4 regions of the Erwinia psychrophila genome follow, and region 2 is predicted to be linked to each of the others. Evidence: predicted binding sites of a transcription regulator. Region 2 holds the regulator's gene; each other region holds the start of a gene.
The links. Region 2 encodes LexA, which represses DNA repair genes until DNA is damaged. Its sites were predicted from a motif close to TNCTGTATGTACATACAGNA; they were not measured.
Positions count from the first base shown of each region.

Region 1: AAH446_RS02930 (metal-dependent hydrolase) is a predicted target of LexA. The motif match lies at 2,276-2,295, and genes of this name have one in related genera.
Region 3: AAH446_RS04580 (DNA translocase FtsK 4TM domain-containing protein) is a predicted target of LexA. The motif match lies at 5,521-5,540, and genes of this name have one in related genera.
Region 4: glnL (nitrogen regulation protein NR(II)) is a predicted target of LexA. The motif match lies at 3,323-3,342, and genes of this name have one in related genera.

Region 1 covers NZ_JBCHVB010000001.1:644,947-653,023, forward strand. The annotation lists gene AAH446_RS02915 (fructosamine kinase family protein) at 1-640, shown strand, start outside; gene AAH446_RS02920 (YniB family protein) at 663-1,202, opposite strand; gene hxpB (hexitol phosphatase HxpB) at 1,414-2,085, shown strand; gene AAH446_RS02930 (metal-dependent hydrolase) at 2,315-2,905, shown strand; gene AAH446_RS02935 (L-cystine transporter) at 3,069-4,466, shown strand; gene katE (catalase HPII) at 4,633-6,897, shown strand; gene osmE (osmotically-inducible lipoprotein OsmE) at 7,349-7,684, opposite strand; gene AAH446_RS02950 (TetR/AcrR family transcriptional regulator) at 7,976-8,077, shown strand, end outside.
Region 2 covers NZ_JBCHVB010000010.1:74,043-82,119, forward strand. The annotation lists gene AAH446_RS18695 (conjugal transfer protein TraF) at 1-596, opposite strand, end outside; gene zur (zinc uptake transcriptional repressor Zur) at 1,067-1,609, shown strand; gene AAH446_RS18705 (CsbD family protein) at 1,746-1,955, opposite strand; gene dinF (MATE family efflux transporter DinF) at 2,188-3,507, opposite strand; gene lexA (transcriptional repressor LexA) at 3,610-4,218, opposite strand; gene AAH446_RS18720 (diacylglycerol kinase) at 4,326-4,694, opposite strand; gene plsB (glycerol-3-phosphate 1-O-acyltransferase PlsB) at 4,823-7,246, shown strand; gene ubiA (4-hydroxybenzoate octaprenyltransferase) at 7,310-8,077, opposite strand, start outside.
Region 3 covers NZ_JBCHVB010000001.1:994,997-1,003,073, reverse strand. The annotation lists gene cydC (heme ABC transporter ATP-binding protein/permease CydC) at 1-1,582, opposite strand, end outside; gene cydD (heme ABC transporter permease/ATP-binding protein CydD) at 1,579-3,348, opposite strand; gene trxB (thioredoxin-disulfide reductase) at 3,495-4,463, opposite strand; gene lrp (leucine-responsive transcriptional regulator Lrp) at 4,988-5,482, shown strand; gene AAH446_RS04580 (DNA translocase FtsK 4TM domain-containing protein) at 5,602-8,077, shown strand, end outside.
Region 4 covers NZ_JBCHVB010000009.1:8,368-16,444, reverse strand. The annotation lists gene typA (ribosome-dependent GTPase TypA) at 1-1,346, opposite strand, end outside; gene glnA (glutamate--ammonia ligase) at 1,781-3,190, shown strand; gene glnL (nitrogen regulation protein NR(II)) at 3,443-4,492, shown strand; gene glnG (nitrogen regulation protein NR(I)) at 4,500-5,909, shown strand; gene hemN (oxygen-independent coproporphyrinogen III oxidase) at 6,025-7,383, opposite strand; gene yihI (Der GTPase-activating protein YihI) at 7,658-8,077, opposite strand, start outside.

The DNA of each region.
Region 1 (8,077 bases), on a different contig from region 2:
CAGCTTCCTTCTGCTTGAATATATCCCCCTGCGTCCGCTTGATGAGCAGAGCGCCTGGCAGCTGGGCGAACAGCTTGCACAGCTGCATCAGTGGAGTGAACAGACGCAGTTTGGGCTTGATTACGATAACAATATCACCACCTCTCCCCAACCCAACAGCTGGCTGCGACGCTGGTCAGTCTTTTTTGCCGAGCAGCGTATTGGCTGGCAGCTTCAGCTGGCCGCGGAAAAAGGCATTCAGTATGGCAATATCGAGCTGATCGTTCAGTGCGCCCAGCGCGTTCTGAGCACCCACCAGCCCCAGCCTTCTCTGCTACATGGCGATCTCTGGCCCGCCAACTGCGGCGGCAGTGACACTGGCCCATGGATTTTCGATCCGGCCTGCTACTGGGGCGATCGGGAATGCGACCTGGCGATGCTTGCCTGGTATCCCACGCTGCCCCGGCAAATCCTTGAAGGCTATCAGTCGGTCTGGCCTCTTCCCCAGGACTTCCGGCAGCGTCAGTCCGTTTATCAGCTCTACTATCTGCTCAACCGGGCGAACGTATTTGGCGGTCACTGGCTCGGCGAGGCGCAGCAGGCGGTTGGCGCGCTGCTTGATGAAGATGAGCTGGGAAAACAGCACGCCCGCCCGGCCTGAGGCGGGAGAGCATCGCCGCTTATCAGTAGATAAAGCCGAGCAGTTTAAGGATGAAGTAGCCGCCCGCAGCGATAAGTACTGGCAGTACATAGAGGGGAAAAATCTGCAAAAAAATCGTGTGGCGCGGCACGACAAGCTTCTCTTCCAGCTGCTGACGGCTGCGGCCTTCAGCGCCTCGGGCATTCTCCAGAATAAGCTGATCCTCGATCCCTTCTTTCAGATGCCTCGACTGTCGCCACATTCTGGCTCCCGAAGCCTGAAGCGCCAGTCCGACGAAAATCAGTATGTAGATCAGCCAGAAGCTGAGATTACTGGAATGATTGAAGTCCGGCACCGGAGAGCGACTCCAGAAGCCATTAAGAAAGGAAGTATTGAAGCGGATCATATCGATCATAACGTGTGAAAAATCCTGCATTACAGCGTTGATCCCTTCCCGCTGCTCCCGGCTTTTTTCCAGAAAAAGCATCAGTGAAATAAGCGTGGAAATCAGTGCCGGAATAAAAATAATCCAGCCAGCGATGCGCTTCACTATCGCAACTCTGCCAGCCTGTTGATATGTCATGCTTTCTCCTGTCCTTTTGATGTAAGGCTCTAAGTTTACCCTCAGCCGGTAAAATGTGCCTGAAAAAAGTGATGCTGTTATGCATCGGCTACAGCAGGCTTCCTTCTGTCTCAGCAGGAAGCGAGCCTTGCAGGCAGAGAGGGAGTCCGCGGATGTTGCCTGCCAGCACTTCATGCTAAGGTGTTCACAAACTGTTTAACGGAGCCGTAAAATGTCCTATTCCCGTCCTGTGCTTGCTGCGATTTTTGATATGGATGGCCTGCTGATTGACTCAGAGCCGCTGTGGGATCGCGCTGAGATGGACATTTTTTCCACTCTGGAAGTGGATCTTTCCCGTCGTGGCGAACTGCCAGACACGCTGGGACTGCGCATCGATCAGGTCGTACGGATGTGGTATGAAACGCTGCCCTGGAACGGCCCCAGTCAGCAGGAAGTGACGCAGCGCATCATTACCCGGGCGCTGAATCTGGTGCAGGAAACCCGCCCGCTGCTGCCCGGCGTGGAGTCAGCGCTGAAACTCTGCAAGGCGGAAGGCTTAAAAATCGGGCTGGCCTCTGCTTCTCCGCTGCATATGCTGGAGCACGTGCTGGAGATGTTTAACCTTCGTGACTATTTTGACGCCGTCGTCTCTGCCGAATCACTGCCCTACAGCAAGCCGCATCCGCAGGTCTATCTTGACGCGGCGGCACAGCTCGGCGTCGATCCGCTTAACTGCGTTGCGCTGGAGGATTCGGTTAACGGTATGATTGCCACCAAAGCCGCCCGCATGCGCTCTGTGGTTATTCCCGCACCCGATTTTGCAGATGATGCACGCTGGGCGCTGGCCGACGTCCAGCTCTCCTCTCTGGAGGCGCTGAGCACGGCCCATCTGCACGGAAAATAGGTAACGGGCCTGCCGGCCGCAGAAAGGGCTGCCGGCAGGGACCGGAATCAATCAGCAGCGCAGTGCCGCAATGGTTTGCTGACTGTTAAAAACGAAACTGGCAGGGTTAAAACGAACTTTTTATCAGTTTGTTAAAATATTTATCTTTGGTTACAGCGTCACATATTTATTCTACTGTATATATCCCCTATACTGGATGGATTGACAGCAATGCAGCCAGGTATTTCCCATGACGGCCGAAGGCCATCTTCTTTTCGCCATCGCCAGCGCTATTTTTGCCAAACGGGCGGAACTGACCCCCGAACTGGCTAACGGCGACTGGTGGCACGTTGTTCCGGCGACGCTGCTGACCTGCCTGCTGCCCGATATCGATCATCCCAAATCGTTTCTCGGTCAGCGGTTCCGCTGGCTCTCGCAGCCCATCGCCCGCGCTTTTGGACACCGCGGATTTACCCACAGTCTGCTGGCGGTGCTGGGTGGTATTGCGCTGTTCCAGCTCAAGGTCCCTCAGGGCGCGTTTATCCCCGCCGATGCCTTACAGGGCATGGTACTGGGCTACCTTAGCCATATCGTGGCCGATATGCTCACGCCTGCGGGCGTTCCGCTGCTCTGGCCCTGCCGCTGGCGGTTCCGCTTTCCCATACTCAGAAGCCAGAATGGGAATCAGCTTGAGCGTACCCTGTGCCTGATACTGATCGGTTGCGCCCTGTGGTTTCAGCCTGAAATGACGCCTTTTGGCGCCTCAGGCTGGCCTGCGGATATGGTGATCTGGGTCCAAAACGGGCTTGATCGCCTCATTCCTGCGCAATCCGCTCACTAAGCCAGCGGAAAACAGCATTTAGTTATAACCCATTCCATTTGAGTATATAGCCGCGCAGAAATGAACTGCTACCATGCTGGCACTGCGCGCATTTGCTGCGCGATAAAACTAGATGAAGCGATACGGCGAAGGCAAAATCGCTGTTCTGACTGGAGACATGGGGATGAATCTTCCACTACTTGCTAACCTCGCCGCCTTTGTGGCGCTGTTAGTTATTCTCGCGAAAAGCGGCAGCGCAGGCTGGAGCCTGTCCAAAAAAGTTCTGGTAGGCCTGGTTATTGGCGTACTGTTTGGCCTGGTGCTGCATACTATTTATGGTTCTGACAGCCCGGTTCTGAAAGAGTCGATAAGCTGGTTTAATATTGTCGGTAATGGCTACGTACAGCTGCTGCAGATGATTGTCATGCCGCTGGTCTTTGTCTCGATCCTGAGTGCCGTGGGCCGTCTGCATAACGCGTCCGCACTGGGCAAAATCAGCGTGATGACGATTGGCGTGCTGCTGTTCACCACCGCGATCTCCGCGCTGGTCGGCGTCTTTGTGACCTGGCTGTTCGACCTTAATGCCAACGGTCTGGTACAGGGCGCGCAGGAAACGGCGCGGCTGGCCGCGTTGCAGACCAATTATGCCGGTAAGGTTGCCGACCTCTCCACGCCGCAGCTGCTGCTCTCATTTATTCCTAAAAACCCGTTTGCGGAACTGGCAGGTGCCAGCCCGACCTCAATTATCAGCGTGGTGATTTTCGCCGCCTTCCTGGGCGTGGCGGCGCTGCATCTGCTGCGTGATGACAAGCCGAAAGGTGAGCGCGTGCTGGCGGCTATCGATGTCCTGCAGTCGTGGGTGATGAAGCTGGTTCGTCTGATCATGAAGCTGACGCCGTTCGGCGTGATGGCGCTGATGACCAAAGTTGTCGCCAGCTCCAACGTGGCCGACATCGTCAAGCTGGGCGGTTTTGTGGTCGCCTCCTACCTCGGTCTGGCGATGATGTTTGCCGTACATGCCCTGCTGCTGTCGGTGAATGGCGTCAATCCGAAGCGCTTTTTCCGCAAAGTCTGGCCGGTGATCACCTTCGCCTTTACCAGCCGTTCAAGCGCCGCCACCATTCCGCTTAACGTGGAAGCACAGACGCGCCGACTGGGCGTGCCGGAGTCTATCGCCAGCTTCTCCGCCTCGTTTGGCGCCACTATCGGCCAGAACGGCTGTGCAGGACTCTATCCGGCGATGCTGGCGGTGATGGTTGCTCCGACCGTCGGCATCAACCCCTTCGATCCGCTCTGGATCGCTACGCTGGTGGGCATTGTCACCCTCAGTTCCGCCGGCGTGGCTGGCGTGGGCGGCGGGGCGACCTTCGCGGCGCTGATTGTGCTGCCCACCATGGGCCTGCCCGTCACGCTGGTGGCGCTGCTGATCTCCATTGAGCCGCTGATCGACATGGGCCGTACGGCGCTGAACGTGAACGGATCAATGACGGCCGGTACGCTGACCAGCCAGTGGCTGAAGCAGACCGATAAAGCGTTGCTGAACGCTGATGCTGAACACGACGTTGAGCTTGCTCACCGCTAACCGCACTTCCGGGGCCGGCATCTGCCGGCCTCTTTTTTGCCCCTCCCGTCATGAATCCTCTTAATTTTAACCTCAACCTGCACTTACCCCTGCACTTTTCAGGCGTACTGGCCTGACTGTTCTATAGTTATTGCAATCGTAGAACGACTATCAGGAGCAAGTGAAGATGTCGAAAGAAACTGACAATAAGGAACTGAGCCATAACGCCCCCTCCACCGGACCGGAATCGGCCAAGCCCGGACTCGATTCGCTCGCGCCGGCAGATGGCTCACACAAACCTTCCTCTGAACCCACGCCGCCCGGAAAAGAGCCTACCGCACCCGGTAGCCTGAAATCTCCGCAAACGCACAACGCCAAACTTGATGCGCTCGACACCTTCCGCAAGGGCGGTGAGAATTTCCCACTGACGACCAATCAGGGGACACGCATTGCCGATGACCAGAACTCACTGAAAGCCGGCACCCGCGGCCCGACGCTGCTGGAAGATTTTATCCTGCGTGAGAAAATCACCCACTTTGACCACGAGCGTATTCCGGAACGCATTGTGCACGCCCGCGGATCGGCAGCCCATGGCTATTTCCAGCCCTATCGCGATATGAGCCACCTCACTAAAGCGGATTTTCTGCGCAGCCCTGAGCAGCAGACGCCGGTTTTTGTGCGCTTCTCCACCGTCCAGGGCGGCGCAGGCTCGGCGGACACGGTTCGTGACATTCGTGGCTTCGCCACCAAGTTTTATACCGATGAAGGCGTGTTTGACCTTGTCGGAAATAATACGCCGGTCTTCTTTATTCAGGATGCCCACAAGTTCCCGGACTTCGTGCATGCCGTTAAGCCTGAGCCACACAACGAAATCCCTCAGGGCCAGAGCGCCCACGACACCTTCTGGGATTACGTCTCGCTCCAGCCGGAAACGCTGCATAACGTGATATGGGCCATGTCCGATCGCGGCATTCCGCGCAGCTATCGCACCATGGAAGGTTTCGGCATCCACACCTTCCGCTTTATCAATGCTGAAGGTAAAGCCACCTTCGTCCGCTTCCACTGGAAGCCGGTTGCAGGCAAAGCTTCCCTGCTCTGGGATGAGTCGCAAAAGCTGACGGGACGCGATCCCGATTTTCACCGTCGTGACCTGTGGGAAGCGATCGAAGCGGGGGATTTCCCGGAATATGAACTGGGTGTACAGCTGATCCCGGAAGAGGACGAATTCAAATTTGATTTCGATCTGCTGGATGCCACCAAACTCATTCCTGAGGAGCTGGTGCCGGTTGAGCTGATTGGTAAGATGGTGCTGAACCGTAATCCGGATAACTTCTTTGCCGAAACCGAGCAGGTAGCCTTCCATCCGGGCCATATCGTGCCGGGAATGGATTTTACCAACGATCCGCTGTTACAGGGCCGCCTGTTCTCCTATACCGATACGCAGATCAGCCGCCTTGGCGGGCCTAATTTCCATGAAATCCCGATTAACCGCCCGGTTTGCCCTTACCATAACTTCCAGCGTCAGGGCATGCACCGGATGGATATCGACACCAATCCGGCTAACTATGAGCCGAATTCCATCAATGATAATTGGCCTCGTGAAACGCCTCCTTCCCCGCATCGCGGCGGATTTGAGAGCTATCAGGAGCGTATTGAAGGGCATAAGGTGCGCGAGCGCAGCCCTTCATTCGGCGAATATTATTCCCAGCCGCGCCTGTTCTGGAACAGCCAGACGCCGGTTGAGCAGCAGCACATCATTGACGCCTTCTCTTTTGAGCTGAGCAAAGTGGCCCGCGCCTATATTCGCGAGCGCGTGGTGGATCATCTGGTGCATATCGACGTATCGCTCGCCAACGGCGTGGCGGAAAATCTGGGCATCGCCCTGTCGGACGAGAAAATGCATACCGCGCCGCCGAAGGATGTAAACGGCCTGAAAAAGGATGCCAGCCTGAGCCTGTACGCGATCCCAAGCGGTTCCATCAAGGGACGCCAGGTCGCCCTGCTGCTCAGTGACGGGGTTGTGGCGGCGGATGTCCTCGCTATCCTGCAAGAGCTTAAGGCGCAGGGCGTGCACGCCAAGCTGCTGGCGAAGCATATGGGTCAGGTCCGCGCGGATGACGGTTCGGATCTGCCCATTGACGCCACCTTCAGCGGGCTGCCTTCGCTGACTTTCGATGCGGTCATCGTACCGGACGGCAATATAGATGCCCTGCTGCTGAACGGCGACGCCTGCTACTTCCTGCTGGAAGCCTACAAGCACCTTAAGGTGATTGGTCTGAGTGGCGATGCGCGACGCTTTAAGCCGCAGTTTGGCCTGGGCGACAGCGATCGTGAAGAAGGCATCGTGGAAGACAGCAAGGCGGAAGGCGTGCTGATGAGCGAATTCCTTTCCGCCATGGGCGCGCACCGGATCTGGTCACGCAGCCAGAAGGCGCTAAGCGTCCCGGCATAACCCTTCTTGCGGGTTGAGCCATTAAGGTGTGGCAGAGCAGGTTTAGCTGCCACACCTTTCACCATAAAAGGCCATCACCCCCTCCTCACCGCAAATCGCATCAAACTTCCCGCCCGATTCTGTCACCTGTCTCACTCTCTTACTATTGCAATAACAGGTATCGACCTTCCTTCTCAATAGGTAAAACGGTACGTGATAAATGCTGCGACTTTATAAATCCCACAGCGCAGGAGCCGTTAACATGGCAGTGAGGCATAGTGAAGACTTGAAGGAAGATTACTCTGGGACGTTAATAAAGGAATTACTCTTACGGGGAAACAGAATGGTGATTATCAGGCGTGGGGATTATCCGGATGGGCGACACAAAAGAGAATGAAAAGGAAAAACAGTAAAAAACCCGCCGGCGCATGCGCTGACGGGTTCTGATAATAACGTCGTTACTGCTGGCAGATTACTGAGCGGCCTGCGGATCGGTATCGTAGTCTTTACAGCTCTGGAAGCCGTAGTTCATCACGCGACCCGTATCGCTGTAGCTGACGAAATAGGTCTGAGCCTTGCCGTCGCGCTCACCCAGAACGTAGGTCTGGCAGGTGCCGCGGGCATGAACCATGGTTACTTCGGTGGAGGCCGGGCCGGCGATTTCACGCACCTGCTCACGGGTCATGCCTTTTTTCACATCCTGCACGACGGGTTTGGTCACGTAGCTTTCAGCACGATCGTATGCAGTACAGCCAGACAATACGGCCAGCGCCACCGCAGCACCAAGAAATCCTGTTACTTTATTCATGTTTTTATTCCTCATTGATTGTCCATGTGGCGTTAAGCCTGGAACATAAGTGGCAATTATTCAACTTTGTAACGAAAAAATTCCTTTACCAACATCCACTTTAAGACTTTTTACGCATTTACGGACAGGTCAGCGGCCATGCGTGCTCAGGCCGGCATCTGCGCTGCCGCACGAAAAACGCTTTTCATTTTCCGTCGCCGCTTTATACTGCGCGCATTGAGAATGAACGTTCACTCTCAGTTTTTTACCCCGCGAAGAGTACGCGGCATGTCGCGTAATAAGGTGAGGATTATGACGTCTAACGAAGCCCGGGATGCCAGGCACCAACAGCGTCAGGATGAGATTATCCGCGCGGCCAGGCGCTGCTTTCGCCGGGAAGGTTTTCACGGTGCC
Region 2 (8,077 bases):
GTCAGGTTATCCTGGTCGCCCGGCTGAGGAACTCTCAAACCATCAGCCACGCTTTGCAGGTAGTCAATGTCACCCTGGCTTACCGCGGTAGTGACGTGCGCCGTCCCATAGGCTTTGGTGACAAAAGCAAAAGGCAGAACGCTATTGGGAATGGTGACGGCTACCGCCGCTCCGGCTGTACCATAAGCTTCGCCATTTTTAATGCCGCGCAGCTGATCGGCGAGATCGCCTGCGGCGGCCCGTGCCCGTGGAATATCGGCGAAGGTAATGCCGTTACGGGCAATATCCTGGTAACGATCGACGCTGTCGGTCAGATCGTCCACCTTATCAATCAGTTTGTTCTTATCAGAGAGCTGCGCACCCGCCGCTGGGAGAATAATGCTGACATCATCTTCAGGCTGCGCTTTGGTCATCAGCGCCGGGTTAGCCAGCACCGCACTACCATAGGAGGAAGAGGCGACGCCGGTTCCCCCCATCGCATCATTACGCGCATCGTAATAATTGCCTGCCGCAAGGGCGCTTAAAGGAGCCAGAAACAGGACGGGAAAAACCGCTGTCCGGGAAAACCTGTTCAACTTGATGATTTTAGAAGCCATATTACTTTAACCCACCCAGAAAAGGAGAAGCGCTCGACGTAAGCGTGCGAAGTCCAACTACGAGCATAATGAACATAAAGGCAGCAATTCATTGCCCTGAAGTCAGTCATAAAGCGCGGGCTTATCAGCGCATTGGCGAGTTATTTATCTGTTATCAGGCTAATCGATAAGCCTGATAACTCAGTATTTTGCGGGAAATATCCTGCAATGCCCTGTTTCAAGGTAGTCAGAAACGTCCCAGGCTGCAAATCACATTAGAACCCTTTCACCTGAAATGCGTGGACCTGTCAGAATCAGAGCCTTTGGTGAGTTTTTTTTAAGTTTAAGGCCTGAGTCAAATACCACTCATTACCAGAGCATTTTTGTTACATCAGGAGCGCGTTTTGTATGACGAGGGACGGCGGCAGGAGATTCGGCGTTTTGGCACGGGCGTGATAATATAACAACTGAAACCAGCCTGAGGGGGAATTATGACCATTCACAGTCCTGAAAAAATTCTGTCGCAGGCGGAAAGCCTCTGCCAGCAGCGCAACGTCAGGCTGACGCCTCAGCGAATGGAAGTGCTGCGCCTGATGAGTCAGCATCATGGCGCTATCAGCGCCTATGACCTGCTCGATCTGCTGCGGGCCAGCGAGCCGCAGGCCAAACCGCCTACCGTCTATCGCGCGCTGGACTTCCTGCTTGAGCAGGGATTTGTGCATCGCGTTGAATCAACCAACAGCTACGTGGTTTGCCATCATTTCGAGGAACCGTCGCACTCCTCGGCCATGCTGATTTGCGATCGCTGTGGCTCCGTCGCCGAGCAACATGCGGATGGCGTGGAAAGCATCTTAAAAACGCTGGCCCTGCCCTCTGGCTTTGTGCTGGCGCACAGCATTATTGAAGCTCATGGGTTATGCCGCGGCTGCGTTGAGGTGGAAGCCTGTACTCATCAGGAAGCGTGCCAGCACGATCATACGGTAACGACAGCTAAAAAGCGTGGTCGTCAGGATCAAGCGAAGCTGAAGCCTTAGTAAGATAGCGCTCTGTTGAGTGAATAGGGTGCTGTCGAATGGGGGTACGTCATGGGAAAAGAATTAAGCGGCACGGTCCGTGTGCCTGGGTAGGAGCATCATCCTGAAAGTCTTATCGTGCTGAGTGTGTGGCGTATCAGAAACGATGGTTATTGGTGGTTTCCCAGTCGCTGACTTCTTTCTCAGCCTGGTCTTTAGCATACCCGTAGCGTTCCTGAATTTTACCTACGAGCTGATCGCGTTTGCCTTCCACAACGGTCATATCGTCGTCGGTCAGCTTGCCCCACTGCTCTTTCATTTTACCTTTAAACTGCTTCCAGTTACCGCCGGCTTCGTCGTTATTCATCTTTTCTCTCCTCAACCTCTGGGGTAAACAGCATTAGTCTTTTCGTCCCGACAATGGGTTAACAGCAAAATAAAAAGCTGCTTAATTGCCTGACGTAAGGATAATTGTAGTAGAAGATGAAGATTTTGCACGTTACGACAAATCCGAGCTCAACCCGGCGCTAAAGAAAGTCGCTATTGCACTGACCTGAACGGTCAGTGCGGAGGCTTGCGCAGTAAGAGAGTTTGGGACGTTAAGCGAACCACGTGCCATGACGCCAGTGCCGTCGCCACACCCACCACAGCGTAATGCCGCGCAACAGCAGAAACACCGTTATTGCCAGCCACAGACCATGGTTACCCAGCACCGGCACCGTAAATAAGGTCAGGCCATAACCCAGCGCGGCGACGGCCATGCCATTACGCATTTCGGCTGCGCGCGTGGCGCCAATAAACATCCCGTCCAGCAAATAGCACCACACGCCGCAAACCGGCAGGACAATCTGCCAGAAAAGATAGCTATCCGCCCGCTGGCGAAGCTCAGGTAGTGAGGTCAGCAGCGCCACAATATCCGGGCCCGTCACCGCGTAGATCAGTGAAAATAACAGAGCCACCAGTCCCGCCTGCCGGCAGGCAGCATGCCAGACACGCAGTAATTTATGGCTGTCCCGGGCGCCATACGCCTCACCTGACGTCGCCTCAACGGCATAGGCGAAGCCATCAAGCGCATAGGCGGTGAAGGTCAGAAACATCAGCAGCACCGCATTGACCGCCACAATATCGCTCCCTAAGCGTGCGCCGGACAGCGTCAGTGAGACAAAGCAAAGCTGTAACAGCAGCGAGCGCAGCATAATGTCGCGGTTGAGCCTGAGCAGACGGCCAATATCACCCCGCCATGACTTTATCAGTAAAGCGAACTGTATCCCCCGCAGCTTCATTACCTTCTGCACCATCAGCAGCCCGATTGCCAGCGTACAATATTCAGCAATTACGGTTGCCGCAGCGGCGCCCTCCACGCCCCAGCCGAGCCCCACGACAAACCAGAGGTCGAGCACAATATTCACCACGTTGCCCACCACCAGCAGGATAACGGGCGCCCGGGCATACTGAACCCCAAGCAGCCAGCCGAGCAGGACAAGGTTTCCCAGCATGGCGGGCGCACTGAGCCAGCGAATATTCATAAACAGAGCGGCCTGATGCAGCACCGCCGGATCGCCGCCAACCAGGCCCAGCGCCAGCTGCGTAAGGGGTGACTGACAGAGGATAAAGCCGACACCGGCGACAGCGGCAATCATGAGCGGCTGCATTAACGCCTTCGCAAGCGCGGGTTTATCCCCCGCGCCAAACGCCTGCGCGGTCAGTCCCGTGGTGCTCATCCGCAGAAACAGCAGCAGCATAAAGAGAAAGCTGGTCACGGTGGTTCCGACGGCCACGCCGCCTAAATAGACCGGACTGTCCAGATGACCGATAACGGCGGTATCCACCAGGCCCAGCAGCGGCACGGTGATATTAGAGAGGATCATGGGCAGCGCGAGGCGCCAGAGGTGCTTATCGGAGGAGGTGAAGAATCGCATCAGCATAAACTCAGCGATGGCCGGAGAGAAATCCGCTGCGACCGGGGAAGCCGCAGCGGCAGGAGCGCAGCACGGGCTTGCCGTGCTTCAGGGCATCTGTGCTTAGAGCCAGTTACCGTTGCGGATCACGCCGACGGCCAGCCCTTCAATCGAAAGCGTATGCTCGCGCAGATCGATGACGATCGGCTTGAACTCGCTGTTTTCCGGCAGCAGATGAACCACGTTGCCCTGCTTCTTCAGGCGCTTAACGGTAACCTCATCATCAATACGGGCGACCACGACCTGACCGTTACGCACATCCTGGGTTTTATGCACCGCCAGCAGGTCGCCGTCCATAATGCCGATATCCTTCATCGACATGCCGCTGACGCGCAGCAGGAAGTCGGCGCCAGGCTTAAACAGGTCGGGATCGACCTGATAGTGGCCTTCAATATGCTGCTCGGCCAGCAGTGGCTCGCCGGCGGCCACGCGGCCAATCAGCGGCAGTCCGGTCTCTTCTTCCATCATCAGACGGATGCCGCGCGAGGCGCCCGAGACAATCTCAATCACGCCTTTACGCGCCAGCGCTTTAAGATGCTCTTCTGCGGCGTTCGGGGAGCGGAAACCCAGCTGCGTGGCGATTTCCGCCCGCGTCGGCGGCATGCCGGTCTGGTTAATATGGTCGCGAATCAGGTCGTAAACCTGCTGCTGCCTTGCCGTTAGTGCTTTCATCCCGCCCCCTGGTTGTTTATACAGTCGACTGTGAGTATATACAGGTATTTGCAGGATGAAAACCTAAAGATCAAGAATTAACCGCAGATGACGCAATTCTGGAAAGGCTATCGCAAAAGCGGCAGCAAAAGCATCAGCCAGACCGCGATGGCGAGCAGGATTGCCAGCAGCACCGCCGCCGATCCCATGTCTTTAGCCCGCCCCGCCAGCGGATGAATTTCGCTGCCGATCCGGTCAACCACCGCCTCAATGGCGCTGTTGAGGATCTCCACGATAATCACCAGCACCACAGAGCCAATCAGAAGAACACGCGTAACCGGGTCAACGTCCAGCCAGCAGGCCAGAATGATAGCGACGAGGACGGCGACCGCTTCCTGGCGGAAAGCCGCTTCATGCTGCCAGGCGGCCCGCAATCCCTGCCAGGAATACCCTGCCGCTTTGATGATCCGGGTCAAACCGGTGACGTTATTTGCCATAATGAGGGAACCCTTTGTGATGTTTAACGTCAATGTCTGGGTGGCGCACTTTTTGCAACATCACAGATCTCACTGGCGCTTTCTGGTATGCTTGCGGCGCTTTGCTAACAAGAGGCTTCATGTTGTCTATGTCAGGTTGGCGTAACTTATATTATAAATTATTGAATTTACCAGTTAAATTCTTTGTGAAAAGTAAAGCGATCCCCGCTGAGCCGGTCGCTGAACTGGGGCTGGATACATCGCGCCCTATTATGTATGTGCTCCCTTACGATTCAAAGGCCGATTTGCTGGCGCTGCGTGAACAGTGCCGCAAACAGGATCTGCCCGATCCTTTAGATCCGCTGGAGATTGACGGTGCCATGCTGCCGCGCCACGTTTTTATTCATGACGGGCCGCGCGTCTTCCCCTATTTCGTGCCAAATCTGGAGTCGGTGAAACTGTTTCACGAATACCTCGATCTGCACCGCAGCAATCCGCTGCTGGACGTGCAGATGGTGCCGGTCGCCGTGATGTTTGGTCGCGCGCCGGGTCGCGAAGTGCAGGGCGAAAGCCAGCCGCATCTCCGCATGCTGAATGGAATTCAGAAATTTTTCGCCGTGTTGTGGCTTGGGCGCGACAGCTTTGTGCGCTTCTCGCCGATGGTTTCGCTGCGTCGTATGGCGACCGAACACGGCACGGACAAATCGATCGCCCAGAAGCTGGCCCGCGTGGCCAGAATGCACTTCGCCCGCCAGCGATTGGCCGCGATTGGCCCGCGCCTGCCGGTTCGCCAGGATCTGTTTAACCGGCTATTGCAGTCGAAGGCCATCGCAAAAGCGGTGGAGGATGAGGCGCGCAGTAAAAAAATCTCCCATGAAAAGGCCCAGCAGAACGCCATTGAGCTGATGGAAGAGGTGGCGGCGGATTTCTCCTATGAGGCGATTCGTCTTACCGATCGCATCATGGGCTGGACGTGGAGCAAACTCTATCAGGGAATTAACGTCAACGGCGGCGAACGCGTGCGTCAGCTGGCGCAGGACGGCCATGAAATCGTCTATGTGCCCTGCCACCGCAGCCATATGGACTACCTGCTGCTCTCTTACGTGCTTTACCATCAGGGACTGGTGCCGCCCCATATCGCCGCCGGCATTAACCTGAATTTCTGGCCCGCCGGGCCGATTTTCCGCCGGTTAGGCGCGTTCTTTATCCGCCGCACTTTTAAGGGCAACAAGCTCTACTCCACCGTTTTCCGCGAATACCTTGGCGAACTCTTTACCCGCGGTTATTCCGTCGAATACTTCGTTGAGGGAGGCCGCTCGCGTACGGGCCGCCTGCTCGATCCGAAGACCGGCACGCTGTCGATGACGATTCAGGCGATGCTGCGCGGCGGTAACCGCCCTATCACGCTGGTGCCTATCTATATTGGCTATGAGCACGTGATGGAAGTGGGGACCTACGCCAAAGAGCTGCGCGGCGCGACCAAGGAGAAAGAAAGCTTCCTTCAGATGGTGAGAGGCCTGCGCAAGCTGCGCAACCTCGGTCAGGGCTATGTGAATTTTGGCGAACCGCTGCCGCTGGTGACTTATCTGAATAAGCGCGTGCCCGAATGGCGTGAGGCGATCGATCCGATTGAAGCGCACCGTCCTGCCTGGCTGACGCCGGCGGTAAATGATATCGCCCAGCAGGTTATGGTGCGTATCAATAATGCCGGCGCCGCTAACGCCATGAACCTGTGCGTGACCGCCCTGCTGGCTTCCCGGCAGCGTTCGCTGACGCGCGAACAGCTCACCGAACAGCTTGACTGCTATGTGCAGCTGCTACGCAACGTCCCCTACTCGCCGGATGCTACCGTGCCGGATATGACGCCGGAAGCGCTGCTGGATCATGCCCTCAGCATGAACAAATTTGAGATTGAGCAGGACAGCATTGGCGAAATTATCATTCTGCCGCGCGAGCAGGCGGTACTGATGACCTACTATCGCAATAACGTTCACCACATGCTGGTTATGCCTTCTCTGATTGCCGTGTTCCTGATGCAGCACCGTCAGCTGACGCGCGCCGAGCTGTTGCGCCAGCTCGGCGTCATCTATCCGATGCTGAAGCGTGAACTGTTCCTGCACTGGAATAAAGAGGATCTGCCGCAGGTACTGGATGCGCTGGTCACTGAAATGGCGCGCCAGGGCCTGCTGACGGTTGAAGAAGACCGGCTACGCCTCAGCCCTGCCCGCACCCGGACGCTACAGCTGCTTGCTGCCGGCGTGCGGGAGACGCTTCAGCGCTACGCCATCGCCTTCTCTATCCTCAGCGCTAACCCGTCGATTAACCGCGGCACGCTGGAAAAAGAGAGCCGTACGATGGCCCAGCGCCTCTCCGTGCTGCACGGTATCAATGCGCCAGAGTTCTTCGACAAGGCGGTCTTCTCTTCGCTGGTGCTGACGCTGCGCGACGAAGGGTATATCAGCGATACCGGCGATGCGCAGGTTGAGCAGACCCATAAGGTGTATCAGATGCTGGCCGATCTGATCACGCAGGATGTCAGGATGACTATCGAGAACGCCTCGCTTCCGGCATAAGCCCGCCATAAAAAAGGGTCGGTGACAGAAATGTCACCGACCCTTTTTTTTGCCCGGCGGCTGTCAGAACCCGTTAACGACGGGCGGCAAACTGAAGGCTATACCGATAAACAGCACCAGCCCCACATAGTTATTGTTCAGAAAGGCCCGGAAGCACAAATCCCGGTCACGCCCTGAGATCAGCTTTTGCTGATACACGAACAGCGCGCCGGCCAGCAGGACCGAGCAGTAAAACAGCCCGCCCAGCTGCAACCGCCAGCCGATCAGCGTCATCAGACCCAGGGTGGCGAGCTGGAGCAGGCCGATAATAAGCTTATCGCAGCGCCCGAACAGGATCGCGGTGGACTTCACCCCGATTTTTAAATCATCGTCACGATCGACCATCGCGTACTCGGTATCGAAGGCGACCGTCCAGCACATGTAGGCGAAAAACAGCAGCCAGCAGTTCAGCGGCAGGGTTCCGCTGACGGCCGCCCAGCCCATTGGGATCCCCCAGCCGAACGCCGCGCCCAGCACCACCTGAGGGAGATGGGTATAGCGTTTCATAAAGGGGTACATCCACGCCAGCGCCAGCCCGCCTAACGACAGCCAGATAGTCATGGCGTTCATCGTCAGCACCAGGCAAAACGAGATCAGCACCAGCAGGGCAAACAGCAGAACGGCTTCTTTTGTGGTGACCGCACCGCTGGGCAGCGGCCGGAACTGCGTTCGCTTAACGTGGCCGTCAATTTTGCGGTCGGCGAAATCGTTCACCACGCAGCCTGCGGCACGCATAAAGAAAACCCCAAGCGTAAAGACGATCAGCACGTTCAGCGGCGGAACGCACATTCC
Region 3 (8,077 bases), on a different contig from region 2:
CGATTACCGTTTTTCCCTGGCCGACCTGGCGCAGCAGCGCAAGGATATGCTGCTCCGTTTCCGCATCCAGCCCTTCGGTCGGCTCGTCAAGCAGCATCAGCGGCCCTTCATGCAGCACGGCCCTTGCAATCGCCAGCCGCCGCAGTTCACCGCCTGAAAGCTGACGGCCGCCTTCGCCCAGCCAGGCGTTCAGCCCCTGGCCGTCATCGAGTAGCTTCTCCAGACCTACCTGGCGCAGCGCTTGTGCAAGGCGCTCCTCGCTGGCCTGCGGTGCCGCAAGCAGTAAATTATCGCGAAGCGTACCGCTGAACAGATGCACACGCTGGGTGACGACGCTGGTGGCTGCCCGCAGGGAAGCCTCATCCCAGCTTTTCAGCGGTATATCATTAAAAGCAATCTCACCCGCCTGCGGATCCCATGCGCGGGTAAGCAGCTGTAGCAGCGTCGACTTTCCACAGCCTGTCCGTCCCAGCAGCGCGATATGTTCACCAGCTGCAACCTCAAGTGAAAAATTATGCAGTACCGGGTCGCCGCTACCGTAGCTGAAACTGAGATTTTTAATACTCAGAGAAATATTTTTGCCGGGATGAATTTTTGCTTCAGAGAAGCGCACGGCTGGCTGCTGTTGCACTATTTGCGTAACCCGGCTGGCCGAGGCCAATACCTGGCCAAGATGCTGGAAAGCGCCGCCAACGGGCGCCAGCGCCTCAAACGCGGCGAGCGCACAGAAGACGAAAAGCGCAATCAGCGCGCCGGGGTGGGTATCTGCCCCCAGCCCGCTCGCGCTGAGCCACAGGATAAGCACGACGGTGAAGCCGGTAATCAGCATCAGCAGTCCCTGCGAAAAGCCGGTCAGGCTGGCCTGTCGCCGCTGTGCCCGTTGCCACTGCGCCTCCGTCTCATCCAGCGCCGCGCGATAACGTGCCTCCGTGCCGTAAAGTTTCAGCTCTGCCTGCCCCCGCAGCCAGGCGGTCAACAGGATACGGTATTGCCCACGCAGTGCCGTCAGGGCTTCACCAGCAGGACGGCCCGCGCGATAAAATAGCGGCGGCAACAGGAGTAAAGTCAGCAGCATCAGTCCCCCCAGCGTGACAGCAAGCTGCCAGTCAAGCCAGCTCAGGCCCAGGGTTACCGTAACGATCACGACCAGCGCGCCGGCCAGCGGGGAGATGACCCGCAGGTAAAGATGATCGAGCGTGTCCACATCGGCGACAAGACGGTTAAGCAGATCGCCCTGTTGATATTGCGCGAGACCCGCGGGAGAGAGTGGAATAAGCCGGCTGAAGGTGAAAACGCGCAGATGCTCAAGCACACGGAAAGTCCCATCGTGGCTGACCAGCCGCTCAAAGTAGCGGGCGGCGGTGCGGATAATCGCCGCACCGCGTACGCCAGCCGCAGGAAGCATATAATTGAAGCTGTAAAGACCCGCTACGCCAGCCAGTGAGGAGGCGGCAAGAAACCAGCCTGACAGGGTCAGCAGGCCAATACTGGCCAGCAGAGTGACAATCGCCAGCACAACGCCAAGTGACAACCGCCAGATGTGGCGGCGGTAGAGGGCTAAATAGGGGGCAAGAATTTTCATTCAACTCTCTCCAGCCGGCGGGACGCCAGTTCTGCAAATGCGCCGGGTTCGCTGCGCAGTCTGGTATAGGGGCCACGCTGAATAATTTTTCCTTCGCGCATCAGCCAGATTTCATCCCAGCTCTCCAGGCGGTCGAGCTGGTGGGTAACCAGCAGGGTGGTCTGACTGAACGACGCCTTCAGCAGCGCTTCGTCAACGCGCTGTTCGCTCTGGCTGTCGAGGCTGGCTCCGGGTTCATCAAGCAACAGCAGTTTACAGCGCCGGTAAAGCGCACGCGCCACCGCAATACGCTGTGCCTGTCCGACAGAAAGGTTCCCCGCCTGTTCATTGGTTTCACTCTCCAGCCCCTGAGGAAGGCGTGAGGCAAACTCCGTCACGCCAGCAAGCGTCATTACCTGTTCAAGCTGTTGGAGGGAATCGTTGCCGTTCATCACGATATTTTCCCGCAGGGTCCGGGCAGGAAGATGCGGGTTTTGTCCAACCCATGCCAGCTGCTGGTGCCAGAAGTCAGGCTGTAGCTCCCGGAGTTCAACGCCATTCACCCGCAGCGATCCCTGATAAGGCAGATTGCCCAGCAGAACATTAAGCAGCGAAGTTTTACCCGCGCCGCTCTGTCCGACCAGCGCAACGCGCATGCCTGGCTTAAGCGTAAAGTCTAACGGCCCAGCCAGCACGGTTCCGCTTATGCTGGTGACAAAAAGCGCTTCGGCACAAATCGTCACGCCCTGAGCTGTATCAATCGTCTGTTCGCCAGCCTGCGGGGGGGGCTCCCCTGCGCCATTCAGAAATGCCTCCAGTGCGTCAGCGCCACCGACGGCCTGCGCTTTGGCGTGGTAAAACGCCCCCATATCACGCAGCGGCTGAAAGAACTCCGGTGCCAGGATCAGCGCGAGAAAACCGGCGAAAAGCGTCACGCCAGCGCCATAGTGGCCGAAATTAAGTTCCCCGAGATAGGAAAAACCGAAGTAAACCGCCACAACGGCGATGGAGAGCGAAGCAAAAAATTCCAGTACGGCCGAGGAAAGGAAGGCCAGACGCAGCACCTCCATCGTGCGGCTGCGAAAATCTTCAGACGCCTGGCGGATAGCTTCTGTCTCAGCGCCGGCGCGATGAAACAGCCGCAGCGTTTCCAGTCCGCGCAGGCGATCGAGAAAGTGACCACTCAGGCGGGCCAGCGCCTTAAAATTGCGCCGGTTGGCATCGGCAGCACCCATCCCTACCAGCGCCATAAACAGCGGGATTAGCGGGGCTGTCACCAGCAGGATCAGTGCTGCCGCCCAGTTGACGGGAAAAAGGGTCAGTAAAATCAGGCCCGGAATAAAGGCGGCCAGCATCATCTGTGGCTGATAGCGCGCGTAATAGTCCTGCATATCTTCAACCTGCTCAAGCAGCAGAGTTGCCCAGCTTCCCGCCGGTTTGCCCTGAATCCACGCCGGGCCGAGCGCATTTAGCCTGTCCAGTACCGTCCGGCGCAGCGCGAGGCGAATCGCCTTGCCATATTCAAAGCCGACCTTTTCGCGTAGCCAGGCAAGCAGAGCGCGTACCGCAAAACAGAGAAACAGCAGAATAAACGAGGGGAGCAGGGCTTCACGCGGCGTGTTGTTAACGATAAGCGCCTGTAACAGCGAAGCCAGCAGCCAGGCCTGGAGGAGAATCATCACGGCGCTCAGCATGCCCAGGCCCTGCGAGAGCCGGAGCCAGCGCTTACCCTGAATATTCTGGCTTTTCAGCCAGCGAAGTAACTGTTGTTGCCGTGTTTTGTCCATAGCCGCCATTACCCAGGGGAGATATGGCCTGGCCACAACATCCCTGCCTTCAGTGGGAGAATTTAGCGGGAATGTTACCCTGCGAAATGCAAAAAGGCGACCTGTGAAGGCCGCCTTTGGCGAGATTAACTCAATGTTTTAACAAGTTACTGAGAGTTTTTAACTAAACCATCCAGATAGCGTTCCGCATCCAGCGCGGCCATACAGCCCGTGCCGGCAGAAGTGATAGCCTGACGATAGATATGATCCATTACGTCACCAGCAGCAAACACGCCAGGTATGCTGGTCTGGGTGGCATTACCATGCAGGCCGGACTGCACCTTGATATAGCCATTCTCCAGCGCCAGCTGATCTTTGAAAATGGCGGTGTTCGGGCTGTGGCCAATCGCGACAAACAGACCGGCAACTTCCAGCTCTTTTGTCTGCTCGTTATCCAGCGCAGAGCGCAGGCGCAGGCAGCTTACGCCCATCTGGTCGCCCATTACTTCATCCAGCGTATGGTTAGTATGCAGCACGATATTTCCACTGCGCACTTTTTCCATCAGCCGATCGATCAGAATTTTTTCTGCACGGAAGCTGTCGCGACGGTGAATAAGATGAACTTCAGAGGCGATGTTGGCGAGATAAAGCGCTTCTTCCACCGCCGTATTGCCGCCGCCAATCACCGCCACTTTTTGATTGCGGTAGAAGAAACCGTCGCAGGTTGCACAGGCGGAAACGCCACGGCCCTTGAATGCCTCTTCGGATGGCAGCCCGAGGTAACGTGCGGAGGCGCCGGTTGCGATAATCAGCGCATCCGCCGTGTATTCACCGCTGTCGCCGGTCAGCCGGAACGGCCGGTTTTGCAGATCGACGGTATGGATGTGGTCAAAAATAATTTCCGTATTAAATTTCTCGGCATGCTCCTGCATACGATCCATCAGTCCGGGTCCGGTCAGATCGTGCGGGTCGCCCGGCCAGTTTTCCACGTCGGTGGTGGTGGTCAGCTGACCCCCTTTTTCAAGGCCGGTAATCAGAACCGGGTTCAGGTTAGCGCGTGCTGCATAGACAGCAGCGGTATAGCCTGCTGGACCTGAGCCCAGAATGAGTAATTTACTGTGTTTGACCGTGTCCATGACACCCTCGTTTTTACTGGCAACTTTTGTGTGATTGTAGGGAATTTGCTGACGCAAAAAAAGCGTTCTCCAATGTTGTTAACAATATCTTCAAGCGGTCTGACCAATTGATCACCCTCAACATGAGGTAAACCGGCTGCGCTAAAATGGGGCAAGGCTGCTGCCTGAGCGTGCAGATAAGGGAAAATAGTCATTTAAAAACAGTCACGCAGCGACACTTCTGGCATGTTGTACTGATTTTGATTGTTTTGCTTTGACAATCGGCTGGTCTTTTGCGAAAACAGTGTGGGAAGCAGAGCGTATTCAGGCGACCAGAGCAGGTTTTTTAACCGGCTTTGCGCATTCGTACGGATAAACTCGGTCTGTCATTGGTCATGACGCATGGTGTGGACAGACAACATGCGTCAGACGGATGGGCGTTTCAAACCGCAGCAGGCTTAAGACTTCACCTCAATCAGTCCTGTAACATTGAACCGGTTCAGGGTATGGCAGGTAAAGGGAAGGCATTAAGAGAGACAATAATAATGGTAGACAATAAGAAACGACCGGGTAAAGATCTCGACAGAATCGATCGCAACATCCTGAACGAACTGCAAAAGGATGGTCGCATTTCCAACGTTGAGCTTTCCAAACGGGTAGGGTTGTCGCCAACGCCCTGCCTGGAGCGCGTCCGCCGTCTTGAAAGACAGGGCTTTATCCTTGGCTATACCGCGCAGCTGAATCCGCACTATCTTGATGCTTCTCTGCTGGTATTCGTTGAGATTACTCTGAATCGCGGGGCGCCCGACGTCTTTGAGCAATTCAATGCCGCCGTGCAAAAACTTGAGGAAACTCAAGAGTGTCACCTTGTTTCGGGCGATTTTGACTATCTGCTGAAAACGCGCGTACCGGATATGTCCGCTTACCGTAAGCTGCTGGGTGAGACCCTGCTGCGCCTGCCGGGCGTGAACGATACGCGGACCTATGTGGTGATGGAAGAAGTGAAACAGAGCAACCGCCTGGTCATTAAAACGCGGTAACACAGGGCAGGTGCAAAACCTGATGGATTTGGGTACACTCCTGTGAATTCATACAGGTTCAGCGTCGGGCTTGCCCGGCGCTGTTGCCTTCATAGTTTACGGGCACCTGGAGAGAACTCTTGAGCCAGGAATACACAGAAGATAAAGAAGTTTCCCTGCAACCGCTGAGCAGTGGGCGTCGCCTGCTGGAAGCATTGCTGATTGTTGTTGCTCTGTTCGCCGTCTATCTGATGGTCGCTCTGATGAGCTTCAATCCTTCCGATCCCAGCTGGTCACAGACCGCCTGGCATGAGCCTATTCATAATCTCGGCGGCGGCGTGGGCGCCTGGCTGGCGGATACGCTGTTTTTCGTCTTCGGCGTGATGGCTTATGCGATCCCTCCGGTCATTCTGGGCCTGTGCTGGATCACGTTCCGCCAGCGTCACGAGCAGGACTACATCGACTATTTTGCCGTGTCGCTGCGGCTGATTGGCGTACTGGCGCTGGTAGTCACCACCTGTGGTCTTGCCGCGCTCAACGCGGATGATATCTGGTACTTTGCCTCCGGCGGCGTGATCGGCAGCTTGCTCAGCAACGCGATGGCGCCCTGGTTCAACGGCGCTGGCGGCACGCTGACGCTGCTCTGTATCTGGGCCGCCGGCCTGACCCTCTATACCGGCTGGTCCTGGCTGACGATCGCTGAGAAGATTGGCGCTGCTGTGATGGGCGTGCTGACCTTTGCCAGCAACCGCTCCCGTAATGAGGAGCGCTGGCAGGATGAGGAACCCACGTATGCCGAACCCCATCTGAAGCAGAGCGCCGAAGTTGGGGAAGAGGATGTGCTGCTGGCAGGCACAGACAAGCCCCACGAAGAAGAGTTCGATCCGCTGTTAAGCCAGCCCGCTTCTTACGTCACGCCTTCGCCTGCGGCCGAACCACGTCAGCAGCCTGCTGCTGCGCCTGAAGTGGCCGTTCAGGAAGTGCCCTTCGCAGCAGCGTCGCCTGCACCAGAATTTGTTTCTGCGGCACCCGCGGTTTCTGAACCTGCAGTAACGCAGGAGAAGCCTGAGCTTTACCACTTTGAGATGCCGCCAGAAACGCCTGTACCTGCTCAGCAGCCTGTTACAGAAGAGGCGATGCCGCGTTCTGTCAGCTGGCAGGAAAACACTACGTCGTCGCCATTTGGCACTGCCGCACCATCGTCACCTCAGCCAGCAGAAGCGGCGGGCGCGCTGACCGGCGGCGACGCAGCCAGGCTGGCAGCAGTCACGGCCACTACGGCAGCGCTGGCACCCGGCGTTACGCCGGAGAGCGCCAACCCGCAGGTGAAGCAGGGAATTGGCCCGGCGCTGCCGCGGCCTAACCCGGTTAAGCTTCCTACCCGCCGCGAACTGGCTTCTTACGGAATTAAATTGCCTTCGCAGCGTATGGCTGAAGAAAAAGCGAAAGAGGAAGAGCTTCGTCAGCAGGAACAGCCCTCTGACGATCGTGCTGCTACACGGCAGGATGAGGGAAGGGAAGCGCAGGACGAAGCCCATCTCCGCGAAGCCTTTATGGCTCAACAGCAGGCGCGCTATGGCGAAGAGTTTGCTGAAGAGGACGAAGAGGCGCTGCAGCAGGCCAGCCTGGCGCGGCAGTTTGCCGCGCAGCAAAGTCAGCGCTATGGTGAAGAGCCGGAACAGCCTGCCTCGCCATCGCTCACGCTGAATACAGCTGACGCATTTAATTTTTCACCTGTGGACGATCTGGTTGATGAAGGTCCGGGCGAACCACTGTTTACCCTTTCCGCCACGCCTGAACCTGAGCAACCTCCGGTTCAACCGCAGTGGCAGCAAAGCCAGCCCTCTCAGGATGTGGTTGCACCTCCGGTGACAGCGCCAGCCTGGCAGGAACACGCCAGCCAGCCACAGGCGAGCTTTGCGCCGTCCGGCGCGATACAGGAAGAAATGCCTCAGGGGCTGACAGAACCAGTTCCGGCGCCGCAGCAACCGTCCGGGCCTGCTGCTCAAACGCCCTGGCAGGCGGAGCCGGTTGCACCACCGGTGGCGGCCACACCACAGCAAGCTTCCCAGTATACAGCACCGGCACAACCTGCTCAGGCTACCGTTGCGCAGCCACCGCAGCCACCGCAGCCTGCCGCAGACAGCCTGTTCCATCCCTTCCTGGTTCGCCATGAGCAGCCGCTGGAGCGGCCGACTACGCCGCTGCCGACGCTGGATCTGCTCTCGGCGCCGCCGGAAGAGGCTGAACCGGTGGATATGTTTGCGCTTGAGCAGACGGCCCGCCTCGTTGAATCACGCCTGGCGGATTACCGCGTTAAGGCGGAAGTGGTGGGCATCTCGCCAGGCCCGGTGATTACCCGCTTTGAACTGGATCTGGCACCGGGTGTAAAAGCCGCACGTATTTCCAATCTTTCCCGCGATCTGGCGCGCTCCCTGTCAGCGGTAGCGGTGCGTATTGTGGAAGTGATCCCGGGTAAACCTTATGTGGGGCTGGAGCTGCCTAATAAACATCGCCAGACCGTTTATATGCGCGAAGTGCTGGAGTGCCCTCAGTTCCGTGACAATCCTTCTCCTCTCGCCGTGGTGTTAGGTAAGGATATTGCCGGACAGCCTG
Region 4 (8,077 bases), on a different contig from region 2:
ATCAGGCCACGGCTAGGGATCACGTAGTCGAGACGTACGCGGCCTTTGCCATCCGGATCCATGTTTTTCATGTCGGCTTTACGCTCGCCCATCGCCTGCATCACGGAACCCTGGTGCTGCTCTTCGATATCCAGCGTCACGTTTTCGAATGGCTCCTGCTTACGGCCTTCGAATTCGCGGAAGATAACTTTCGGACGGGATACGGCCAGTTCGAAACCTTCACGACGCATGTTTTCAATCAGAACGGACAGGTGAAGTTCACCACGACCTGATACGCGGAACGCGTCAGCATCGGATGTTTCTTCCACACGCAGCGCCACGTTGTGCACCAGCTCTTTGTTCAGACGGTCAAGGATCTGACGAGACGTCACATACTTACCTTCTTTGCCGCAGAACGGAGAGGTGTTGACGTTGAAGAACATGGTAACGGTAGGCTCATCAACGCTCAGGGCTGGCAGCGCCATAACATTCTGTGGATCACAGATTGTATCGGAGATGTTCAGCTCGCCCAGACCGGTGATAGCAATGATATCGCCTGCTTCCGCTTCGGTCGCGTCGATACGCTCCAGACCCAGGTGGGTCAGCACTTTGCCGACTTTACCGTTACGGGTTTTGCCTTCGCTATCAATGATAGTAACTTGCTGGTTTGGCTTAACTTTACCGCGTTTGATGCGGCCGATGCCGATAACACCCACGTAGTTGTTATAGTCCAGCTGAGAAATCTGCATCTGGAACGGCGCGTCCATTTCCACCTGCGGTGGGGAAACGTGCTCCACGATCGCTTCGTACAGCGGGGTCATGTCATCTGCCATTTCGGCATGATCAAGACCGGCGATGCCGTTCAGCGCGGATGCATAGATAACCGGGAAGTCGAGCTGTTCGTCAGTCGCGTCCAGGTTAACGAACAGGTCAAACACCTGATCCACAACCCAGTCTGGACGGGCGCCAGGACGGTCAACTTTGTTGATGACCACGATCGGCTTCAGACCATTAGCAAACGCTTTTTTGGTCACGAAGCGGGTTTGCGGCATAGGGCCATCCGTTGCATCCACAACCAGCAGCACCGAGTCGACCATCGACATCACACGCTCTACCTCACCGCCGAAGTCGGCGTGTCCTGGGGTATCCACGATGTTGATGCGGTAGTCGTTCCATTTAATGGCGGTGTTTTTTGCGAGGATGGTAATCCCACGCTCTTTCTCCAAATCGTTGGAGTCCATTACGCGCTCAGTTGCTTCAGTACGGGCATCAAAAGTACCGGACTGCTGTAGCAATTTATCAACCAGGGTAGTTTTACCGTGGTCAACGTGGGCAATAATGGCGATGTTACGCAAATTTTCGATCACAGCTTTGCCTCAGGCATTAGAAATAGCGCGCTATTGTACACGGATTAATCGAAGGACTGAACAGGATCACAAATTTCAATTAAAGATAACTGTCAGGATTGCTTTCAGAGCCATTTACAGTGCAAGAATTGCACTCCATCGAAAAAATGCACCAAATTAGTGCCCATCGGGCACCTGGAGGCACCATAATGGTGCGCGACTTCCATTGTGGTGCAGCTCGCGTTTCACGAGAGCGCGTATCATAGCGCTTTTCGGGCCAAATGAAAAAGTTGGCATAGATTTCGCTTTATATCACTTAAGCGATAAACGCCATTTCCACGACGGTTGATAGCTTGTCAGAGATCTTTATTATCGGATGACTAAGCCAGATAAGCAAAGTACACCGTGAAGATCTCTAACCACGACGACAATGACAAAATCCAGGAGAGTTAAGTATGTCCGCTGAACACGTTCTGTCGATGATGAACGAGCATGAAGTCAAGTTTGTTGATCTGCGCTTCACCGATACCAAAGGCAAAGAACAGCACGTCACCATTCCTGCTCACCAGGTTAACGCTGACTTTTTCGAAGAAGGCAAAATGTTTGACGGCTCCTCTATCGGCGGCTGGAAAGGCATTAACGAATCAGACATGGTTCTGATGCCGGACGCAACGACCGCCGTCCTCGATCCGTTTTTTGAAGATTCTACCCTGATCATCCGTTGTGACATTCTCGAGCCTGGCACCATGCAGGGCTATGACCGCGACCCGCGCTCTATCGCGAAACGCGCTGAAGACTTCCTGCGTTCTTCCGGTATCGCTGACACCGTGCTGTTTGGACCGGAACCTGAATTCTTCCTGTTTGATGACGTTCGCTTTGGCGCCACCACTTCCGGCTCTCATGTTGCGATCGACGATATCGAAGCCGCATGGAACACCGGTAAAGAGTACGAAGGCGGCAACAAAGGTCACCGTCCAGGTCTGAAAGGCGGCTACTTCCCGGTACCACCGGTCGACTCTTCACAGGACATCCGTTCTGCAATGTGTCTGACCATGGAACAGATGGGGCTGGTTGTTGAAGCTCACCACCACGAAGTGGCAACCGCAGGTCAGAACGAAGTGGCGACCCGCTTCAATACCATGACGAAGAAAGCGGACGAAATTCAGATCTACAAATATGTCGTGCACAACGTCGCCCATGCCTATGGCAAAACGGCGACCTTTATGCCAAAACCGATTTTTGGTGATAACGGTTCCGGTATGCACTGCCATATGTCTCTTTCTAAAGATGGCAATAACCTGTTCGCGGGCGACAAATACGGCGGCCTGTCTGAAATGGCGCTGTTCTACATCGGCGGTGTGATCAAACACGCTAAAGCGATCAACGCCCTGGCTAACCCGACCACCAACTCCTACAAGCGTCTGGTCCCTGGCTATGAAGCGCCAGTGATGCTGGCTTACTCCGCCCGTAACCGCTCTGCGTCAATCCGTATCCCGGTTGTGGCCAGCCCGAAAGCGCGCCGTATTGAAGCCCGCTTCCCGGATCCTGCCGCTAACCCTTATCTGGCTTTCTCAGCCCTGCTGATGGCTGGCCTGGACGGCATCATCAACAAAATCCATCCTGGCGATGCGATGGACAAAAACCTGTACGACCTGCCGCCGGAAGAAGAAGCTGAGATCCCAAAAGTTGCGGGTTCACTGGAAGAAGCGCTGAACGCCCTGAACGAAGACCGCGAGTTCCTGACGCGCGGCGGTGTGTTCACTGATGACACCATCGATGCCTACATCGAACTGCGTAAAGCTGAAATGGACCGCGTGCGCATGACGCCACACCCGGTCGAGTTCGAACTGTACTACAGCGTTTAATCAGGTAGTCCCCGGCAGGTTTATGCCGCAGCAAAATGGCCGAAGGTACTCCCGCCCTGGCGGAAGAGGCCTTAAGGCAGAAGTAAAAGTCGGGCCAAAGCCTGCTGCCGCGTAAAACCGCCTGGATTTTGTTGCCGTGGAAACGTACAGCCCATCTCCGGATGGGCTTTTTTCTCCACGCCCTCATCGTTCAGGAAGACGATCCCCGGATCTCGCCTCATAATGCACTAAAAGAGTGCAGGAGAACGCTGTATGGCAACAGGCACGCCGCCCGATGCTGGGCAGATTCTCAATTCCCTGCTTAACAGCATTTTGCTGGTTGATAGTGCGTTGGTGATTCACTACGCCAACCCTGCGGCACAGCAATTACTGGCACAGAGCTCTCGCAAGCTGTTTGGCACACCGCTGCCGGAACTGGTGGGATATTTCTCGTTAAATATCGACGTCATGCATGAGAGCCTGAATGCAGGTCAGGGATTTACAGACAGTGAAGTGACTCTTGTGGTGGACAGCCGCGCGCATATTATGTCGCTGACGGCACAGCGTCTTCCCGAAGGGTTAATCCTGCTCGAAATGGCACCGATGGATAATCAACGCCGTCTCAGTCAGGAACAGATTCAGCATGCCCAGCAGGTTGCCGCACGGGATTTAGTCCGTGGGCTGGCCCATGAAATTAAAAATCCGCTGGGTGGATTACGGGGCGCCGCGCAGCTGCTGGAAAAAGCGCTGCCCGATCCCGCGTTAACAGAATATACCCGCGTGATTATTGAGCAGGCAGACCGGCTGCGCAATCTGGTCGATCGCCTGCTTGGCCCTCAGCAGCCGGGCATGCACGTCACGCAAAGTATTCATCAGGTGGCCGAGCGGGTGGTTAACCTCGTGTCGATGGAGCTGCCTGATAATGTCACGCTGGTCAGAGATTACGATCCCAGCCTGCCAGAACTTCCGCACGATCCGGATCAAATTGAACAGGTATTGCTGAATGTCGTACGTAACGCGCTCCAGGCGTTGGGGGAAGAAGGCGGGACAATTACGCTGCGTACCCGCACGGCGTTCCAGCTGACGCTGCACGGCGTACGCTACCGCCTGGTCGCGCGTATTGATATTGAAGATGATGGCCCCGGTATCCCGGCCCAGCTTCAGGATACGCTCTTTTATCCGATGGTCAGCGGACGTGAAGGCGGGACGGGTTTAGGGTTGTCGATAGCCCGTAGTCTTATCGATCAACATTCGGGAAAAATAGAGTTCAACAGTTGGCCCGGACATACTGAATTTTCGGTTTACCTGCCTATTCGCCAGTGAGGTTTCTATGCAACGAGGGATAGTTTGGATCGTCGATGACGACAGCTCCATCCGCTGGGTGCTTGAACGCGCCCTCACTGGAGCCGGTTTAAGCTGTGCCACTTTTAACAGCGGTAATGAGGTGCTGACCGCCCTTGCTACCAAGACGCCGGACGTTTTACTTTCAGATATTCGCATGCCCGGTATGGATGGCCTGGCCCTGCTGAAGCAGATAAAACAGCGGCATCCGATGCTCCCGGTCATCATAATGACCGCCCATTCGGATCTGGATGCCGCCGTCAGCGCCTATCAGCAAGGGGCATTCGACTATCTGCCAAAGCCGTTTGATATTGATGAAGCGGTTGCGCTGGTTGAGCGTGCCATCAGCCACTATCAGGAGCAGCAGCAGCCGCGCAATCAGCCGGTCAGCGGTCCTACCACCGATATCATCGGCGAAGCGCCAGCCATGCAGGATGTCTTCCGCATTATTGGCCGCCTTTCACGCTCTTCTATTAGCGTGCTGATCAACGGCGAGTCCGGTACGGGTAAGGAGCTGGTGGCTCATGCGCTGCACCGGCACAGCCCGCGTGCAAAAGCGCCCTTTATCGCCCTGAATATGGCCGCGATCCCAAAAGACCTGATTGAGTCCGAACTGTTCGGCCATGAAAAAGGGGCGTTTACCGGCGCCAACCAGATTCGCCAGGGGCGTTTTGAGCAGGCCGACGGCGGCACGCTGTTCCTGGATGAAATCGGCGATATGCCGCTGGATGTCCAGACTCGTCTGCTGCGTGTGCTGGCCGATGGGCAGTTTTATCGCGTCGGAGGCTATGCGCCGGTCAAGGTGGACGTCCGCATCATCGCGGCCACCCACCAGAACCTGGAGCTGCGCGTTCAGGAGGGCAAGTTCCGGGAAGATCTATTTCACCGCCTGAACGTGATCCGCGTCCATCTGCCGCCGCTGCGGGAGCGCCGTGAGGATATCCCTCGTCTTGCGCGCTATTTTTTACAGGTTGCGGCGCGGGAGCTGGGCGTGGAGGCGAAAATACTTCATCCGGAAACCGAAACGGCGCTGACCCGGCTGCACTGGTCCGGTAACGTGCGCCAGCTGGAAAATACCTGCCGCTGGCTGACGGTAATGGCGGCCGGACAGGAAGTGCTGATCCAGGATCTTCCTCCCGAACTCTTTGAAACGTCGACGCCCGACAACCCGGTACAGTCGCTGCCTGACAGCTGGGCGACGCTGCTGGCGCAGTGGGCAGATCGCGCGCTTCGTTCCGGTCATCAAAATTTGCTGTCGGAAGCGCAGCCGGAGATGGAGCGTACGCTGCTGACTACCGCCCTGCGTCATACGCAGGGGCACAAGCAGGAAGCGGCCAGGCTGCTGGGCTGGGGGCGAAATACCCTGACCCGTAAGCTGAAAGAGCTGGGAATGGAGTAGCGGAGGCAAAGCCGCGCGGCCTTATCTTTCCCCTGGCCGCGCGTAAAGATAAAGCCGGACACCGAACGATCCCGACAGTTGAGATGGCGTGTCGGTGTCCGGGCTTTACCTTTCTTCAGATGACCCGTGAAAATTGCTGCATACGGGCTTTCTGGCGCATGTAAACATCAAAGCACATGCAGATATTGCGGATCAGCAAACGTCCCTTAGGCGTGACCTGAAGGCCCTTCCCATGCCGTTCCACCAACCCATCCTCAATAAACGGCGTTAGCAGCGCCAGATCTTCAGAGAAATAGTCGGTAAAAGCCTGGCCGCGCGCGTCGAAATCGTCAAAATTGAGCGCAAAATGGCAAATCAGCGTTTTGATCACATCCCGCCGCAGGCAGTCATCTTCTGAAAGGACCACGCCCCGCCACAGCGCCGTTTGTTGCTCACCGACGCTGGCATAGTACGCCTTCAGCTCTTTTTGATTCTGGGCGTAAGTGTCGCCGATCATACTAATGGCAGAAACCCCCATTCCCAGCAGATCGCTGTCGCCCTGCGTGGTATATCCCTGGAAATTACGGTGCAGTTTTCCTTCCCGCTGCGCCACCGCCAGCTCATCATCGGGCCGGGCAAAGTGGTCCATACCGATAAACTGATAGCCTTCGGCGGTCAGCATGGCGATCGACTGCTGAAGTATGTCGAGCTTTTGTTGGGCATCCGGCAGATCGGCTTCCTTGATTTTACGCTGGGCGGCAAACAGGTTCGGCATATGGGCATAGTTGAATACGCTCAGCCTGTCCGGATTCAGCCCGGCAACTTTTTTCAGCGTGAAGGCGAAGCTTTCCGGCGTCTGCATCGGCAGACCATAAATTAAGTCCAGGTTTGTCGAGGTAAAGCCAAGCCTGCGCGCGCGCTCCACCAGCGCCACAATCATCTCTTCATCCTGTACGCGATTGACCTTCTCCTGCACCGCCTTATTGAAATCCTGAACGCCCATGCTCAGCCGGTTAAAGCCGGCGGCACGAAGATGATCCAGCACATCAAGCTCGATTTCACGCGGATCGACCTCAATAGAAAGTTCAGCGCGCTCGTCGAAGCGAAACTGTGACTTAAGCAGCCCAATCAGGCGGGTGATTTGCGCCTTGCTGAGATAGGTCGGCGTACCGCCTCCCCAGTGCATCTGCGTGACGGTGCGATCGACAAACAGCGGCGCGCGGGCGAGGATTTCTTTCTCCAGCACATCCAGATAGGCATCAGCTTTATGCTGCTGGCGGGTGACCACTTTATTACAGCCGCAGAAATAGCAGAGACGATGGCAGAAAGGGATATGAATATAGAGCGAAAGCGGACGACCGGGATAGCGCTGCGACGCCTGCATAAATGCGGCTTCATCATAATCCTGATGAAACTCCAGCGCGGTGGGATAAGACGTGTAACGTGGCCCAGAAATATTGTACTTCTGGATCAGGCCCTGATCCCATTCAATCATCTGTGTCACGATAGTCACTCCTTCGCAGGCGTCTGCGTCTGGTGGCCGACCGTCGGATAAAGGGGGAGTGCTGATTCAGGGGCGGACGGGCGGTGGTTCTGCGCAACCGGGCTTTCAGCCGCGACAGGCGACGAAGTTTAGCAAATAACCCGCCCAGCATGCAGAGCAGAATCAGCGCAAAAATTGATCCAGGCCAATTCATTAGCGGAGAAACCTTTTTTATAAGACAGCGCCAGATTGCGCTGCCTCAATATCTGCCTTCAGGCCGTGATAGTTACTGACCGCCCTTCAGCAGACGATACATATCCTCTTCGGCTTCTTCATCCTCTGCGCCGTCGTCCAGGGCAATGCCGAGCTCTTCCATCAGTATGTCGATACGATCCAGCGTCTCATCCAGCCAGGCCTGCTCTTCCGCAGATACCGTATCGCCATTCTCAAGGCGGTCGAGCAGCGCATCCAGACGTTCGTCGTTTTCGAGGGCCGTCAGCTCCTCCTGGGGAGAAAGAGCCACTTTTTTCTTTTCAGCGGGCTGCTTCACCTTCGCCGGTTTGGCCGGTTTGCTGCTGATACCTTCAGCCACCAGCGGCACGGGTTTTTTGCTGCCAATGCGTGGATCTTTGCTGCCAGACGCGCCGCTGCCTTTCTGATTCTGCACAACGGGATTAGCCCGGCTGCCGGAAGCATTACCGCGATG